One region of the Nonomuraea sp. NPDC050786 genome, then DNA from elsewhere that is predicted to be linked to it. Evidence: riboswitches for the same ligand, from Rfam matches in the RefSeq annotation. Region 1 holds a riboswitch; each other region holds the start of a gene.

Region 1 (4,120 bases):
GGTGACGATCCCGTGGCTCAGCTTCGACGGGGACGCCGACCTCTCCGTCGCGATGTACTGGAGCGACGCCTGCCTGCGGCACGGGGTCTACCTGCACCCGTGGCACAACTGGTTCATGTCGGCCGCGCACACGGAGGCGGACGTGGCGAAGGCGCTGGAGGGCACGGACCAGGCGTTCGCCGAGACCCGCGCCCACTTCGGCTAGGCGGTCAGGTGGCGGTGAGCTTGGTGATCTCGGCCACGATGGACGGCCAGAGCGGGCGCGGCAGGTCGTGGCCCATGCCCGGGTAGGTCACCAGGCGGGCGCCCGGGACGGCCGCGGCCGTGGCGTGGCCGGCGGCGACCGGGATGAGCTGGTCGGCCTCCCCGTGCAGCACCAGCGTGGGCACCCGTACGCCGGCGAGCAGCTCCGTGCGGTCGGGCGAGGCCATGATCGCGGCGAGCTGCCTGGCCGTGCCGTCGGGGTCGAAGCAGCGGTCGTACGCCAGCCCGGCCAGCTCGCGGATCCTCTCGTGGTCCAGCTCGAACCCGGGCGAGCCGAGAACCGACCAGGTCCGCACCGCCTGGGCCAGCACGGCTTCGCGGTCGGCGGGCGGCCTGGCCATGAGAGCGGCGAGCGCGGCCTCCGTCGGCGGGGCCACCGAGGGGCCGGGCGTGGACATGATCGAGGTCAGGGTGAGCACCCGCTCGGGGTGGCGGATGGCCAGAGCCTGGGCGATCATGCCGCCCATCGAGGCGCCGACCACGTGCGCGGCGGGCCAGCCGAGGGCGTCCATGAGCCCCGCCGCGTCGTCGGCCAGGTCGTCCAGCAGGTACGACGAGGGCGCTCCCAGCACAGGAGCGCCCTGGTCATGGAAGTGGGTGGACAGGCCCGCGTCGCGGTTGTCGAACCGTACGACGTGATGTCCCTGCTCCGCCAGTAATGCGCAGAGCCCTTCGTCCCAGTGGATGAGCTGCGCGCCGAGCCCCATGATGAGCAGCAGGGGACGGCCCTCGGGCGGGCCGAAGCTCTCGTAGGCGATGTCGATGCCGTTCGCGGCTGCACGGGTGGTCACGACGACCAGAATGACATTCTGGTCGCAGCCCGTAAAGGTCAGAGCTTGATGAGGCTCCGGACGCGGTCGCTGGCGAGCGCCATGCTGCCGCCTGCCACGGCCACGGCGCCGGCCACGACGGCGGCCGCGGTCTTCGAGACCGGTGCGGGCACGTCCTGAGCGGCCGCGGGCTCGGGCGCGGGCGGCTCGGCCGGGTTGTCGTCCTGCTCGGCCCAGGCGCCGGTCGAGAACGCGACCGGGAAGTTCTTCTTGCCGGGCCCGTTGCCCCACTTGGTGATGACGTAGTCGACCTTGATGTGGCCCTCGCCGCCGATGCCGTCGACGCCCAGCGTGTCGGAGTTGAAGCTGCCGCCGGTGAGCTCCGCGAACGTCTTGGCATCCAGGTCCAGCATGACCCCGCGGTTGGAGGGCTCGCCCGGGCCACGGTCGCCGACGAAGAAGGGCACCTTCTTGCCCTTGTAGACCACGTAACCCTCGGTCATGAGCGGCCAGCTCGGGCTGGCGGCCAGACCCTTCTGCATGGGCTTGCCGCTGGCGGGCAGCCCGGTGTCACCGGCTCTGCCGGAGGAGTCGTCCCAGAAGTACGAAGCCGTGGTCGAGCCCTTGAGCAGGACCTTCTCTTCGGTGTTCGGATCGGCGTGAGCCGCGGTGCCGGCGATGGTCAGCGCGCCTACCGTGGAGGCGGTGATCAGAGCGAGTGAACGCAGGCCAAAACGTGCAGACATGAAAAGTAAAGTCCTTCGCGACGGGGGCAGGGAGGTTGCGCTCACTCGAAAAAGGGCGTAGCAGGTCAAAGCACCTGACAAGGGGGGAAAGCTACGCAGAGCGCGGAAGGATCCTGAGGAAGGGGCCGCTCAGCAGGCGGCGACTATCACGCTGTCCGAGGGTTCGACGCGGTCGTCCAAGTTGTTCACATGTCCTCTCCATCTCGCCTACCGGGTTAGCTGGCGGGTTCGGGCGTGGAGATGCCCTACCGACACGCGGTCGGATTCACCCCAATTGCGGTGGGTCCCCGGTTCCCGAGCGTTCGGGATTCGGCGCCAGCCGGCTGTTCCTCCTGGGTGAGGTCCACGCCACCGGCTGTGAATTGGCCAACACTCTAACCACGCATTCCGGACATACGCAAACACTTCGTCATGAATCCGGCAGAAGATCTACCTACCCCGACAAAGAAAAAAGGGGGCACGGCACCGCCGTACCCCCTGAAAATGCCAGCCTCAGCCGCCGCTCTTGCGCCTGAATGATCTTTTACTCGCAGCCGGACCGTGCGACCCGTGAATCTTCGACGAGTCACCGCCCCTGCCACCCGCGCCCGAGCCCGCGTGCTGATTACGCTTGCGCTCCAGCGCCTCGCGGAACTTGCGCTTCAACTCGTCCTCGGGAGTCTCGCTGACTTCCTGCTCCGGTGTATCCGCCATGAGGACCTCCATGGTGTTGGGGACACTCACAGCTTCGCATGGGCCCGCTTATGACGCGAAACCGGCTTCCACCCTGCCCTGCGGGACGGCGGGCACCTCCAGCCGCCTGCCCGGCATCGCCACCAGCGCCACCAGGGCGATCACCGCCCCCGCCACGCCGAGCGACGGGATGACCAGGGACGCGGCGGAGGCGTGCGCGGCGGCCAGGCCGTGCGCGGGCGCCTCCGCGGCGACGGTGGAGCCGTAGAGGGTGCCGCCGACGGCCAGCGCGACGGAGCCGCCGATCTGGCGGAAGAAGGTCAGGTTCGCCGAGGCGGTGCCGATGTACTGCGGCTCGACCGACTGCTGCGCGGCCACGGTCAGCCCGGAGAGCATCGGGCCCATGCCCAGCCCGATCAGCAGCATCCAGCCCGCAAGGAGCGCCCCGGCGGTGTGCGCGGTCAGGTTCACGCAGAGCAGGGTGCCCGCGACCAGCAGGAACGGCGACACGACCAGCCACGGCTTGTAGACCCTGGTCCTGGACATGAGCGCCCCCATGAGGGCGCTGCCCACGACCATCGCCAGCGTCATCGGGTAGATCCTCAGCCCCGACTCGGTGGCGCTGACGCCCAGGGACTCCTGGAAGTAGCGCGGCAGGAATACGACTCCCGCGTACATGCAGAAAGCCGTGCAGAACGACGTGACGTTCACCAGCGTGTACGTGCGGTTGCCGAACAGGTGCATCGGCATGATCGGACTGGCCGCCCGCCTCTCGACCAGCACGAACACCACGAGCAGCGCGAGCGCGAGCGCGATCGGCCCAGCCACGGCGGCGTCGGTCCAGGTCTGCCCGTCCAGGCCCTTCTCCGTCAGCCCCAGCAGCAGCGAGCTGATGGCCACGGTGAAGACCGCGATGCCCGCGTAGTCGGGGCGCCCACCTCCGGTGCCCGGCCGGTGCGGCAGGCGGAGCACGACGATGGCGATCAGCGCGAGGCCGAGCGGCACGTTCACGTAGAAGGACCACCGCCAGCTCGCGTGGTCGGTGAAGAGCCCGCCGAGGAACGGCCCCGCCAGGTACGTCAGCCCCATCACGCCGCCGAGCGCGCCCTGCACGCGGGCGCCGCTCTTTCCCGGCCCCGGGGGGAACATGTCCATCACCAACGCCATCGACAGCGGCAGCAGCGCGCCCGCGCCGAGGCCCTGGAGCGCGCGGAAGCCGATCAGCTGCGCCATGTCCTGGGCCGCCCCGCACAATGCCGAGCCCGCCACGAACACCACCATCCCGACCAGCAGCAGCGGCTTCCTCCCGTGCTGGTCGGAGAGCCGGCCGTAGAGCGGCACCGTCACCGTCGAAGTCAGCAGGTACGCCGTCACCACCCACACGTAGAGCGTGCTGCCGCCCAGCTCGCTGGTGATGCGCGGCAGGGCCGTGCCGACGATCGTCTGGTCGAGCATCGCCAGGAACATCCCGCCGAGCACGGCGAGCAGGACGAGCCCGTTGCCACGCGGCTTCATGTCAGTATTCACATGTGAAGAGTGACGTGTAACTTCTTACATGTCAACTCTTCGATATGCTGGCGGCCATGTCCCTGCGGATCGCGCTGCTCGGGCTGCTCGAGGCCGTGGGGCCGGCGAGCGGTTACGACCTGGCCAAGAAGTTCGAGCACT
Region 2 (4,120 bases), on a different contig from region 1:
GCGCCTTCAAGACCGGCGACCCCAACAGCCCCGGCATCGAGTACACCGGCCCGGCCTCCGGCAACGCCCGCTTAGCCCTGCAGTTCGCCTTCGCCCAGGTGGGCAAGCCGTACCGGTACGGCGGCACCGGGCCGGGCTCGTACGACTGCTCCGGCCTGACCCAGGCCGCCTGGCGACGCGCGGGCGTCGAGCTGCCCCGCACCACCTGGACGCAGTGGGGCTGGGGAAGCGACCGCCGCGTCCCGCTCGACCGGCTGCAGCCCGGAGACCTGCTCTTCAGCAAAGGGCTGGGGCACATGGGCATGTACGCCGGCAACGGCAAGATGGTCCACGCGCCCCAGACCGGAGACGTCATCAAGGTCGTCGACCTCGACGACTACTGGCGTACCCGCCTCCTCGGCGCGGTCCGCCCGTAGCAGGCCGACGGCGGGGTCACACCCGCCGCCCGGAAGAGACGAAGACGGGCAGGGCGACGAAGCCGCGCCCGGAGCGCGACCGCTCCTCCTGATCGGCGAGCCAGACCGCCGCCTCCTCTTCGGTGATGGCGCCCGCCCCCCGCACCGCCTCGGCGAACCCCGACAGCATGGACAGCGTCAGCGCGTGGGTGAACACGGCGGTGTGCACCTCCACGGTGACGTCCTCGAAGCCGGCGTCCAGCAGGAGGTTGCGATAGCCGCGGGCGGCTCGCGGCGCCGGGGTGAGGTCGGCGCGAGCGTGCACGATCCTCCTGGTGAGAGCCGGATGGCCGGAGTCGATGACGACCGTGTCCCAGTCCTGGCCCAGCAGGACGATGTGCCCGCCGTCGGCCAGCACCCGCCTGGCCTCCCGCAGCGCGCGGGCCGGGTCGTCGATCTCGTGATAGACCTTGTCCGCGCGGTAGCCCGCGAGCTCACCGTCCTCGAAGGGCAGGCTGTAGGCGTCCCCCGTACGGAAATCGCGCCCGGGCCACCGCTGCGCGGCCAGCGCCACCGTCCGGTCGACGACGTCCACGCCGACCGCCCGCGCCCCGCGTTCGGCCAGTTCGGCCACCGCCCGACCGGCTCCGCATCCGACGTCGACGACGCCGGCGCCCGGCGGGAGAGCCAGCAGCTCGTAGGAGCGCGTACGCAGCTCCGCGGCGCCGGGAAGGGTTTCGGTGGCGTCCAGCAACGCGATCATGGCGGCGACGTCCGCTTCTGCGGCAATGTTGTGCGACATGCCGGACAGCATGCGACTTAAGGTCGACATGAAGTCAACCGCAGGCGGGCTCGTCAGGGCTTGTACTGCGGATAGCCGTAGCCGACCACCTGGGACGTGGGCCGGATCCGCTCCTCCACCCGGCCGTCGTCCGTGTTGCCCTCGATCGTGGTGATCGTGCCGTTCCGGTTGTCCTGCTTGACCAGGCCCATGTGGTCGATGCCGCTGATGCTCCTCGTGTGCCAGGCGAAGAAGACCACGGCACCGGGCCTGGGTACGGTGCCCCAGCGCCTGTTGGCCACGAACCATCTGGCCCAGGTGACGGTGTAGGAGTCCCAGCCAATGGTCGGCCGGGCGCCGGCCTTCTCACCGACCCAGGCAACGAACATGGCACACCATGGGGCGTTGGCGTAGGACTGCAGCGTGCTGCCGTCGCGGGCCGCCGTCTCCGCCGCCCGGGGCGAGGACATGTACCAGCTCTGGAACGGGGTTCCGCCGCCTGCGGCGTTCTCCGTCACGCCGATCTGGGACTCGGCGATTCTGATCACTTCCTCCGCGCTCACCTGGCCGGGAGCCTTCTGGACGGTGCCCCATTGCGACGATCGCGTCTCGGGCCGGCGATGGACCGCGAAGGCCGGCGTACCGGCGAGGACCGCGCCCACAGCGACGCTCATGCACAGGGCGAGGCGGGAAAGGTTTCCGGTCTGCAGGGCACCCGTGAAGATGTTCTTCACCATAGGGCGTATTGCTCCTTGCTTCCATGCCGCCTACCGGGTTAGCTGACGGGTTCGGGCGTGGAAGTGCCCTATGGGCGCCTCGTGCGGAGGCGCGCCGATTCACCCCAGAGAAACGGTGGGTCCCCGGTTCCGCGAGCTCGCGGATTCGGCGGCCGCGCGACCGCTACGCGAAGTCGTTCGCGCAGGTGAAGCGCGGTCTGGGCAATGCGGGAAGGCGCCGTGCGGCGTCTGGTCCTGCCGCAGATACGCCTAAGTAGCACGAAAGTATTCGAATGGCATATATAGCTGCAAGCAGCACCGGCGAATATTCGCGCGAAACACCCGCAATATAGAAGATTGACTACTTGCTCTTTGTCCTTTCTAGACCTTGCGGCCGGCCGAGCCGTCCGTGAGCGACTCCGCCAGGCGGTCCGCGAGTTCGGTGAGCCAGTCCAAGCGGGGCCCGCCCCGGGCTATGCGGAATCCGTGCCGGCGGCCCCAGAACGCGGCCTGCACGGCATGGAACTGGGCCCAGCGCTGGACGCGTTCCCGATCGAGCTCCGCCGCCTCGGCGAAGACGTCCAGCGTGCGACGGAGGGCCTTGTGCGGGTCATCCGCCTCGAGGAGCGTCAACGCGCGCGACTTGAGCAGGGTGCCGCCGTCGTAAGCGGGGTCTCCGACGTACCCCTTGGGGTCGACGGCCAGCCATGGCTCACGGTCGGCGCGCAGGATGTTCCTGGGATGGAGGTCGCCGTGGACGAGGGTGTCCGGCTGGACGTGGCCCAGCTCGCGGACGGTCGCCACGGCGGCGTCCACCGCGTACGGCGGCAGCGTGTGCGCCAGTTCCTCGGCATCCCGGCGTAGCCCCTGCTCCCAGGTGTCCGCCTGCTCCCGCAGCCGAAGCAGGCCGGGCGGCGCGGGGACGGCCAGCCGGCGGTTGATCCGCCCTGCGACCGTCACCACCTCGTCGCCGTCTTCGACCTCCGCCAGCGTCGACGTCCGTGCCCGCTCGAGCAGCATGGCGAACCGCTCGTCGTCGCGCTCGTGCAGCAGCACGGCCCCGCGCCCCTCCCACGCCGCGAAGGCGTCCGGCTCATGGACGTTGCCGGGATGCGGAAACGACACCTTCAGCACGGCGGCTCCCGCGCCGCCCCGCCGGCGCACCGGGACGATGACCCCGACGCCCCCGTGCATGACCGCACCGTCCGGCACGCCTCCCCAGCGCTCCAGCAGCTCCTCCACGATCGCCGGCAACTCGGCGAGCCACGCCGCTCCGGGCTCTCCTTCACGCTCGACGGTGCTCTGGGCGAACGCCTCGGGTATCTCGATCATTCGGGCACCTTACGCGCCAGGCTGATACAGCGGGAACAGGCCGCCGGCGGCGGGCTCCCGCCCGGTTCGCCGTCAGCGGCCTCCGCCGGCGCGAAGACCCTCCACCGCGGCAAGGATCCCTTTCTTGTCGTAGCCGCCGGTGGGCAGGGTGGCGCCGTGGGCGTGGCGGATGACGCCCTGGGAGTCGATGAGGACGCTGCCTGACTGCTGCAGTGAGCCGAAGACCTTCCTGCTCAGGCCGATCATCTCGTGCGGGGTCCCCCGGCGCCCTACGAGGACGGGGAACGGCACCTGGCGCTCGGCCTTCCACGCGGCCGCTTCCTTACGGTCCTCAGGAACCGCGACGAACACCTGGACGTCGTGGGCCGCGAGCTCGTCGCGGCGCCGGATGAGGTCTTGGACGTGCCTGTTGCAGACCGGGCACGACGTCGAGCGCATGAAATAGATCAGCGAGGCATGACCGCCCCGATGGCCGGACAGGCGCACGGCCTGGCCGTCGGTGTCCTCCAGCACCACGTCGGGCGCAGGCGATCCGGTTTCAAGCATGGCGGAACTCCCTCTTCAAGCTCGGGACTGTGGAAATGCGGCTCGGCTCAGGTCAGGCGCCGGCGGCTTCGGGGTCATGCGGTCCCCCGGCGGGGCCGGTCAGGTCGCCCAGGCTGAGCCGCAGCCGGGTGCGAGCCCGGTGCAGCTGGGACTTCATGGCGGCGTTGCTCAGGCCGAGCACCTCCGCGACCCTCCGGCCCGGGTAGCCCAGTACGTCCCGCATGATCAGCACTCTGCGCTGCACATCGGGGAGCTCCCTGATCGCCTGCGCGACGAGTTCGGCTTCCAGCCGCCGGATGGCCTCGTCCTCGGCCGAGGTGGCCAGATCGGCGCCGGCCTCCGCATCGCGG
Region 3 (4,120 bases), on a different contig from region 1:
CGAGCTCGGCGTCTCCGACATGACGATCCGCCGCGACCTCGAGGTGCTGGCCGAGCGCGGGCTGCTGGAGAAGGTGCACGGCGGTGCCACGGCACTCGGCCCCGGCTCGACCGAGGAGCCGGGCTTCACCGCCAAGTCGGCCCGCCAGCAGGAGGAGAAGGAGGCCATCGCGCGGCGCGCGGCCGGCCTCGTCAGGCCGGGCACGGCCGTCGCGCTCTCGGCGGGCACCACCACGTGGGCGCTGGCCCGCCACCTGATCGGCGTCCCCGAGCTGACGGTGATCACCAACTCGATCCCCGTCGCCGACGTCTTCCACCGCAACCCGCGCTCGGACCGTACGGTCGTGCTGACCGGCGGCGTACGTACGCCGTCCGACGCCCTGGTGGGCCCGGTGGCCGTGGCGGCGATCCGCCGCCTGCACGTGGACACGCTCTTCCTCGGCGTGCACGGGATGAGCGCACGGGCCGGGTTCACCACGCCGAACCTGCTGGAGTCGGAGACCGACAGGGAGCTGGTGGCGGCCGCCGGCAGGCTGGTCGTCCCCGCCGACCACACCAAGTGGAACACCGTCGGCATCAGCACGATCGCCGAGCTGGGCGAGGCCGACGTGGTCATCAGCGACGCGGGGCTGCCCGAGGACGCACGCACGGAGCTGGCCGAACGGGCCGGAGAACTGATCATCGCGGAGGGCTCGCCTTGAAACGCACCATCACCCATCTGGCCGACGGCCGGGAGCTGATCTACTTCGACCGGCGTGACGACGCCGACAGGAGCGCGCTCGACCGGCGGACGCTCGACCCCCGGCCGGTGGCCTCGGAGCTGCGCTACGACCCGCTGACCGAGGAGTGGATCGCGATGGCGGGGCACCGGCAGACGCGGACGTTCCAGCCGACGGGCTCGGCGAGCGAGTGCCCGCTCTGCCCGTCGTCGGACACGCGGTCGTCGGAGATCCCGGCGTACGACTACGACGTGGTGGTGTTCGAGAACCGCTTCCCCTCCTTCTCCGGAAATTTCGGTACCTATCAGGATGTGGGCGGTTTGAGTGAGGTCCGTCCGGGGGCGGGGAGGTGCGAGGTGGTCTGCTTCACCTCTGAGCACTCGTCCTCCTTCTCCAAGCTCTCCGACGACCAGGTCGGGCTGGTCATGGAGGCGTGGGCCGACCGCACGGCCGAGCTGTCCGGGATCGAGGGCGTGGAGCAGGTGTTCTGCTTCGAGAACCGGGGCGAGGAGATCGGCATCACGCTCGCCCACCCGCACGGCCAGATCTACGCCTACCCGTACGTCACCCCCAGGACCAAGCTCCAGCTCGACGCCGCCAGGCGCTACACGAAGGGCAACCTGTTCGCCGACGTGCTGGCCGCCGAACGGGCCGAGGGGACGCGGGTGGTGGCCGCCAACGAGTTGTGGACGGCGTTCGTGCCCGCCGCCGCGCGCTGGCCGTACGAGGTGCACATCTACCCGCACCGGCAGGTGCCCGATCTGGCCGCGCTGTCGGAGGAGGAGCGCTCGGCGTTCGCGCCGCTCTACACCTCGGTGCTGCGGGCCTTCGACGGCCTGTTCGGCGTCGTGATGCCGTACATCTCGGCCTGGCACCAGGCGCCCGTGCGGCGGGACCGCGATCTCGCTTACCTGCACCTGGAGCTGTTCAGCATCAGGCGGGCGCCGGGGAAGCTCAAGTTCCTGGCCGGGTCGGAGTCGGCCATGGGAGCTTTCGTGAACGACGTGCTGCCGGAGGAGGCCGCGCGTATGCTTCGATCACAAGTAGATCACTATTAGATTGCTAGTTAGGGTCGCATTACTCGTGATCTACCACTAGCATCCCTTTTGCACCGGTTGTCACCACCGTTGCGCGCCTAATCCCGGGCGTGTCGCCCGGGAGCCGGGGACCCACCTAGTTCTGGGGTGAGTCCGACCACGTGTCGGTAGGGCACCTCCGCGCCCGAACCCGTCAGCTAACCCGGCCGGCAGAGGGAGAGGATCATTCCACGTGGCGGCTGTGTCCCGCGTGTCCCCCGTGACTCTGGCCATCGGCCTCATCACCGCCGCCGCCGTCGCCCTCCTCCCGGCGACCGCGGCGTCGGCGGCCCCCAAGCCGTCGGAGGCGCAGCTCCGCGCCCAGCTCAAGCAGCTCAACAGCAAGGTCGACAAGCTCATCGAGAAGTACAACCTCAAGCGCGTAGAGCTCGCCAAGGCGCAGCAGGCCGCCAAGGCCGCCAAGGAGCGCCTGGCCGTCGCGGAGCAGACGCTGGCCGCGGCCGAGCAGCGGGTCGCCGACATCGCCAGCATGCGCTACCAGAACCACGACCCCTCGGTGCCCGCCGTCCTGCTCTCGGCCAACGGCGGCGGCGCGGCCCTGCTGGAGCAGCTCACGGCCGAGCAGCAGGCCGTCGTGCAGGGAGTGGCCAAGGCCCGTGACGACAAGAAGAGCGCCTCCGACCAGGCCGCCGCGCTCGCCGTCCAGATCGGCGCGGACGCGAAGGAGGTGTCCGCGCAGCGGGACGAGGCCCAGGACGTCATCGACGACATCCAGAAGAAGCTCAAGGACCTGGTGCCGTTCGGTCCGGGCCGCAACGCGAACGGCAGCTGGGCGCCGGAGCTGCCCACGGGCTCGGACAACATCACGGCCCGTACGCGGCTGATGAAGGCGGAGGTGGCGAAGAACTTCAAGCTGCCGTACGAGGTGGGCTGCTTCCGCTCGGGCTCCAGCGGCGAGCACCCGCTGGGACGGGCCTGCGACTTCATGATGAGCACCGGCGGCACGACGCCCTCGGCCGCCAACAACGCCCTGGGCGACCGCATCGCGGCGTGGGCGCTCGCGAACCAGGGCAAGCTCGGGGTCAAGTACGTGATCTGGAAGCAGCGCATCAACATGGGCTCGGGCTGGCGGGCCATGGCGGACCGCGGCAGCATCACCGAGAACCACTACGACCACGTGCACATCTCCATGAACTGAACGCGCTCCGGCCGCCTCCAGATAGGGTCAAACCCCATGAACGACTCCCGGATACCCCCGCCGCTCACCGGCGACGAGCGCACCGTGCTGAACAACTGGCTCGAGTGGCACCGGGCCACCCTGGCCTTCAAGTGCGCCGGCCTGTCGGACGAGCAACTGCGCCTGCGCTCCGCCCCGCCCTCGACGCTGTCCCTGCTCGGGCTGGTGAGGCACCTGGCGCACGTCGAGCGCGTCTGGTTCCGCCGCGTGCTGAACGGCGAGGACCTCCCCAAGCTCTGGGACAAGGACCGCGACAACGACGCCGACTTCAACGACGTGGACACCGCCTCGGTCAAGGAGGCCTTCGCGACCTGGGAGGAGGAGATCGGGCACGCGCGCGCCATCTCGGCCGCCAAGCCGCTGGACGCCGTCGGCGACCGCAACGGCCAGGACTGCACGCACCGCTGGATCCTCGTCCACGTGATCGAGGAGTACGCCCGGCACAACGGCCATGCCGACCTGCTACGCGAGCTCATCGACGGGGCGATCGGAGAATGACGGCCCGACGGCGGAGCGATCCCGGCTCCGCCGTGACAACTGAATCAGGGTTCGGTGCGGAACAGGGCCCAGACGGCCTTGCCGCCGCGGGCGAGGGGGTCCCAGCCCCAGCACTGGCTGTACGTCTCGACGATGTAGAGGCCGCGCCCGTTCTCCGAGATGAAGTCCGGCTCCTTGGGGCGCGGCACCTCGTCGCTCGGGTCCGCCACGGCCAGCAGCACGTGCGGCTGTACGCGCATCAGCAGCAGCTCGATCTCACGCCGTCCCGCCGCGTACATCGCGTAGCGGACCGCGTTGGTGACCAGCTCCGACACCACCAGCGCCGCGTCGTCGCCGAGCTCGTGCAGCCCCCACTTCCGCAGGGTCGAGCGGGTCACGTCCCTGGCCGTCTTCACGGAGTCGGCCTGAAAGGGCAGCGGGCACGCGGTGGTGTCCGGCTTCCCGCCCATGAGCAGGCAGTCGAAGCCCACCTCTCGAGTGATCTGCAGAGCATCGGCAGTGGCCAGAGGGTCCTCCACCATGCCGCCGATACCTCCCCGTTCAGCCCGAGTTAGTGCATGTTTGGCCCAATATGCACTAAGCCATCATGGGTCACGATCGCTGCAGCTGCAAGACCCAAATGCACGTGCA
Region 4 (4,120 bases), on a different contig from region 1:
GGAGGATGACCCATTCCAAAAGGTCCGGTACGCCGAGCGTTTCGTCGCGGAGATGCCGAACAGCACGCTCGTCCGCGTTCCCGGGGCCGGGCACATCCCGATGGAGAACGACCCGGCCGGGGTCGCCCGGGCTCTGGCGGATTTCTTTCTTTCGTGACGGGGCTCAGCTCGCACGGCGGGTGCGTTCGTGGGCGGCGACGGCGACGACCACCAGGAGGGCCAGGGCGACGGCGAGCGGCAGTGCGGGGCCGACGTGCAGGTACAGGGTGGCCCCGATGAGGGCGCCGAGGAACATCGCCACGACGGACGCGGACCGGCGCAGGGCCGCCCGGCCGGGGGTGTCGGCGGCCAGGCCGGTGAGGGTGCTGGTGAGGACGTTGGTGACCAGGTCGGGGACGGCCAGCCCGCGTACGGAGGCGTTCTGCAGGCCCATGCCGTACGCGAGCAGTCCGATGAGCGCCGCCCTGGGGCCGGTGTGATGGTGACCTGAGATCAGGTCCACGGCGAAAGCGGTGGCGACGAGCAGGGCGTGTGCGGCGGTAGCGGTGGCGAACGCGCGCCGGGCGTTCGCCACCCACCTGCTCGCCTGCCCGACGGTCCACGCGCCCGCTCCGAAGGCCGCGAGGGCCAGGAGGGAGGCCCATGCCGACATCTCGCGATCTCCGGCCAGGGCGAAGCCGAGGAAGACGATGTTGCCGGTCATGTTGGCCACGAAGACGCGGCCCAGGCCGAGGAAGCTGATGGCGTCCACGAGGCCGGTGACGACGGCCAGGAGGATCAGCAGGGCGGGCAGGACGCCGTGCGGGTTCGCGCCGCGGGGGAACAGCCCGTCGGCGACCCACTGGAGTCCGCCTCTCACGGACGCTCCGCGAGCACGGCTCCGGGTGGGCTGGGTCCCATGGCGGCTCCTTGGCGGGCGAGGCTTCGCGCGTGGCTCTTCTCCGGAGCCTGCTCCCCTGAGGGGTCTTCCCAGGTGACGGGCCCCTCACCCGAGCCGGCCGCCGCCACCCGCCCCGCCCGGCCTGCGCTGCCCGGCCCGCACTGGGGTGGAGCGGCGCGCTGCCGGGTGATCGGCCTGTACGTCCGGGCTCCGGCCCGAGCACTCGAAGGAGCCCGAGCACTCGAAAGAGCCCCGCCCAGCGTTGCCTGCACAAACGCGACGAGCGCGCACCCCCGAGGGGACGCGCGCTCGTCGCGGTGGCGGGAAGGGTCAGCCGGCGTACTGCGGGTAGCCGTAGCCGACGACCTGGGAGGTCGGGCGGATGCGCTCCTCGACCTTGCCGTTGCCGGTGTTGCCCTCGACGGTCGAGATGGTGCCGTCGCCGTTGTCCTTCTCGACGAACCCGACGTGGTTGATGGCGTCGAGGTCCTTGCTGCCGTTCCAGGCGAAGAAGACGACGGCGCCGGGCTTGGGCTCGGTGCCGAAGCGGTGGTTGGCCTGGAACCACTTGGCGTAGGCGACGGTGTAAGCGTCCCAGCCGACCTGCGGGCGGGCGCCGATCTGCTCGCCGACCCAGGAGACGAACATCGCGCACCACGGCGCGTTGATGTATTCGGCGCGGGTGCCGCCGTCACGGGCGATGGTCTCGGCGGCCCGCTGCGAGGCGGCGTACCACTTCTGGTACGGCGTGCCGCCGCCGTAGGCGTTCTCGGAGATGCCGACCTGGGACTTGGCGAGCGCCAGGACCTGGGCGGCGGTAACGGTGATCTTGGTTTCCCGCTTGGCACGGTCGTCGTCGTGCGTGTTCGCGGCGGCCGCGGTGACCGGCAGCTTCTCCTGGGCGGCGGCGGTGCCCATGTGGGCGCCGAACCCGGAGGCGAGGACGGTGGCGCCGAGCACGGCTCGGGCGATGTTGGTCTTCGTGGCACCGGTGATGCGGAATTTGGCCATCGAGGGGGTTGCTCCTTGCTTCCATGCCGCTTACCGGGTTAGCTGACGGGTTCGGGCGTGGAAGCTGCCCTACGGCACCGAAGTGCCGATTCACCCCAAGGACGTGGGTCCCCGGTTCCGCACGCAGGCGGATTCAGCGGTCACAGGACGGTCCTGTGATGTGTTGTGCGATGGTCGGACATCGCCGGACAAACCGGACGAATGTCACAAGAATGCCTTAAACGTAATACATAAGGCAAGAGGTTACAAATCCGTAACCCTCCCGCTAGGCGAGCTGCCTGCGGGCAGCGGCCAGGAGCCCCATCATGGCAAGGGACTCGTCAAGCGGCATGACCGAGCTCTCGGTCCTGCCTTCGGCCGTCGCGGCGCGGACTTCGCGGAGCTCCCCGGCGTAGCCGTTGTCCGCCGGATCGAGCACATGCTCCTCCGGCTCCATGGCGGGCCCGGAAAGTAAAATCCGCTGCGGCGCCCAGAACGGGGCCTGGATGTCCGCGCGCATCCGAGTCCCTACAACACTGGCCTGGTTCGGGTAATTCCCGAGCAAGGAAGTTTCCACCAGAGCCCGCCTGCCGTCGGGGTAGAGCAGCACCCCGGCCGCCTCCGCGTCCACCCCGTTGGGCGCCAGGGAGCCGGTGATTCGCAGGTCGGAGGGCATGCCGAGGAGCAGCTGAGCCAGGCCGAACGGGTAGATCCCCAGGTCGAGCAGGGCCCCGCCGCCCAGCTCCGGCGCCCAGAGCCGGTGCTCCGGATTGTAGGGCTTGGCGAAGCCGAAGGTGGCGTGCACGGAGCGGATGTCGCCGAAGCGCTCGTCGGCCGCGATCTTCTGGATGAGCGGGTTGAACCGCATCCACATCGCTTCCATCAGGAACACGCCTGCCTCGCGCGCCAGCCGTACCATCTTCTCCGCGTCGTCCACGGTGGCGGCCAGCGGCTTCTCGCACAGAACGGCCTTGCCCGCGGCGATGGCGGCCTCGGCCACCTGCAGGTGCTGGGCGTGCGGCGTCGCGACGTAGACGGCGTCCACGGCCGGATCGGCGCACAGCTGCTCATAGGAGCCGTACGCCGACTCCGCGCCCAAGGTGGCGGCGAGCTCCTGCGCCCGGCCTAAGTCCCTGGACCCGACGGCGGCCACCCGCATTCCCGGCTCGGCCACGATGGCCGCTCCCACGGTCCGCGCGATACCGCCTGTCGCCGCAATGCCCCACGCAAAATCCCGCACGCGGAAGATCGTAGACCAATCACCTCATGTTGAACGTGTCCGGGTCGGGGCCGAAGCGCTCGCCCCTGTTCAGCGCGCCGATGGCGGCCATGTCCTCCGGGTCGAGGACGAAGTCGAACACGTTGATGTTCTCGGCCATCCGCGAGGGGGACACCGACTTCGGGATGACGACGTTGCCGAGCTGCAGGTGCCAGCGGAGCACGATCTGGGCGGGAGTCCTGCCGTACTTGCCGGAGAGCACGGCCAGCGCCGGGTCGTCGAGCAGCCCCCGCCCCTGGCCGATCGGGCTCCACGCCTCGGTGAGGATGCCGTTGGCCTCGTGGAAGGCGCGCATCTCGTGCTGCTGCAGGTACGGGTGGAGCTCGATCTGGTTGATCGACGGCACGATGCCGGTCTCGTTCATCAGCCGGGTCAGGTGCTCCACCGTGAAGTTGGAGGTGCCGATGGCCTTGGCCCGCCCGTCACGGTAGATCTTCTCCATCGCCGTCCACGCCTGCACGTACCTGTCCTGCTTCGGCAGCGGCCAGTGGATGAGGAAGAGGTCGATGTGGTCGAGGCCGAGCCGGGTCAGGGACTCCTCGAAGGCCGCCTCGACACGGCCGTGGTCGGCGTTCCACAGCTTGGTGGTGACGAACACCTTCTCGCGGGGCAGCCCCGATTCGCGCACGGCCTGGCCCACGCCGTCCTCGTTGCCGTACGCGGCGGCGGTGTCGATGTGCCGGTAGCCGGTCTTGAGCGCGGTCGTGACGGCCTGCGCGGCCTCGTCGGCGGGGATCTGCCAGACCCCGTAGCCGAGCTGCGGGATCTGCACGCCGTCGGTGTTGAGCAAGAGTGAGTTCATGCACTCCATTGTTCATGTCGCGTTTCTGGGGGCTTAAGGCGGTGGGGCTAGCTTGAAGCGGTCGTGAACGGGCCATCACCCGGCTGGGAGGAGCAGGAGTGGTCGAACAGGCGTCGGCCTGGGTGGAGTCCCCGCTCCAGATGCTGTGCGCCGTCGAGGCCCACCACGC

The links. A riboswitch is a leader RNA that binds a small molecule or an ion and turns the genes downstream of it on or off. The one in region 1 is predicted to bind cyclic di-AMP.
Region 2: another riboswitch for cyclic di-AMP. It lies ahead of AB0H84_RS18555 (CHAP domain-containing protein); the one in region 1 lies ahead of AB0H84_RS23895 (hypothetical protein).
Region 3: another riboswitch for cyclic di-AMP. It lies ahead of AB0H84_RS42715 (hypothetical protein); the one in region 1 lies ahead of AB0H84_RS23895 (hypothetical protein).
Region 4: another riboswitch for cyclic di-AMP. It lies ahead of AB0H84_RS17705 (CHAP domain-containing protein); the one in region 1 lies ahead of AB0H84_RS23895 (hypothetical protein).

Annotation. Positions count from the first base shown of each region.
Region 1 is NZ_JBFAHJ010000013.1:63,502-67,621, reverse strand. Features, by position in the region: gene AB0H84_RS23905 (aminotransferase class III-fold pyridoxal phosphate-dependent enzyme) at 1-205, shown strand, start outside; gene AB0H84_RS23900 (alpha/beta hydrolase) at 210-1,055, opposite strand; partial or broken gene AB0H84_RS23895 (hypothetical protein) at 1,301-1,666, opposite strand; cyclic di-AMP (ydaO/yuaA leader) riboswitch at 1,970-2,105, opposite strand; gene AB0H84_RS23890 (DUF5302 domain-containing protein) at 2,273-2,473, opposite strand; gene AB0H84_RS23885 (MDR family MFS transporter) at 2,522-3,979, opposite strand; gene AB0H84_RS23880 (PadR family transcriptional regulator) at 4,036-4,120, shown strand, end outside.
Region 2 is NZ_JBFAHJ010000008.1:318,302-322,421, forward strand. Features, by position in the region: gene AB0H84_RS18545 (NlpC/P60 family protein) at 1-416, shown strand, start outside; gene AB0H84_RS18550 (methyltransferase domain-containing protein) at 433-1,197, opposite strand; gene AB0H84_RS18555 (CHAP domain-containing protein) at 1,251-1,913, opposite strand; cyclic di-AMP (ydaO/yuaA leader) riboswitch at 1,926-2,074, opposite strand; gene AB0H84_RS18560 (aminoglycoside phosphotransferase family protein) at 2,274-3,224, opposite strand; gene AB0H84_RS18565 (peroxiredoxin family protein) at 3,297-3,770, opposite strand; gene AB0H84_RS18570 (RNA polymerase sigma factor) at 3,823-4,120, opposite strand, start outside.
Region 3 is NZ_JBFAHJ010000033.1:115,871-119,990, forward strand. Features, by position in the region: gene AB0H84_RS42705 (DeoR/GlpR family DNA-binding transcription regulator) at 1-700, shown strand, start outside; gene galT (galactose-1-phosphate uridylyltransferase) at 697-1,776, shown strand; cyclic di-AMP (ydaO/yuaA leader) riboswitch at 1,841-1,981, shown strand; gene AB0H84_RS42715 (hypothetical protein) at 2,006-2,953, shown strand; gene AB0H84_RS42720 (DinB family protein) at 2,990-3,490, shown strand; gene AB0H84_RS42725 (ATP-binding protein) at 3,535-4,011, opposite strand.
Region 4 is NZ_JBFAHJ010000008.1:127,636-131,755, reverse strand. Features, by position in the region: gene AB0H84_RS17715 (alpha/beta hydrolase) at 1-157, shown strand, start outside; gene AB0H84_RS17710 (YoaK family protein) at 164-859, opposite strand; gene AB0H84_RS17705 (CHAP domain-containing protein) at 1,211-1,891, opposite strand; cyclic di-AMP (ydaO/yuaA leader) riboswitch at 1,904-2,040, opposite strand; gene AB0H84_RS17700 (Gfo/Idh/MocA family oxidoreductase) at 2,157-3,110, opposite strand; gene AB0H84_RS17695 (aldo/keto reductase) at 3,130-3,951, opposite strand; gene AB0H84_RS17690 (hypothetical protein) at 4,050-4,120, shown strand, end outside.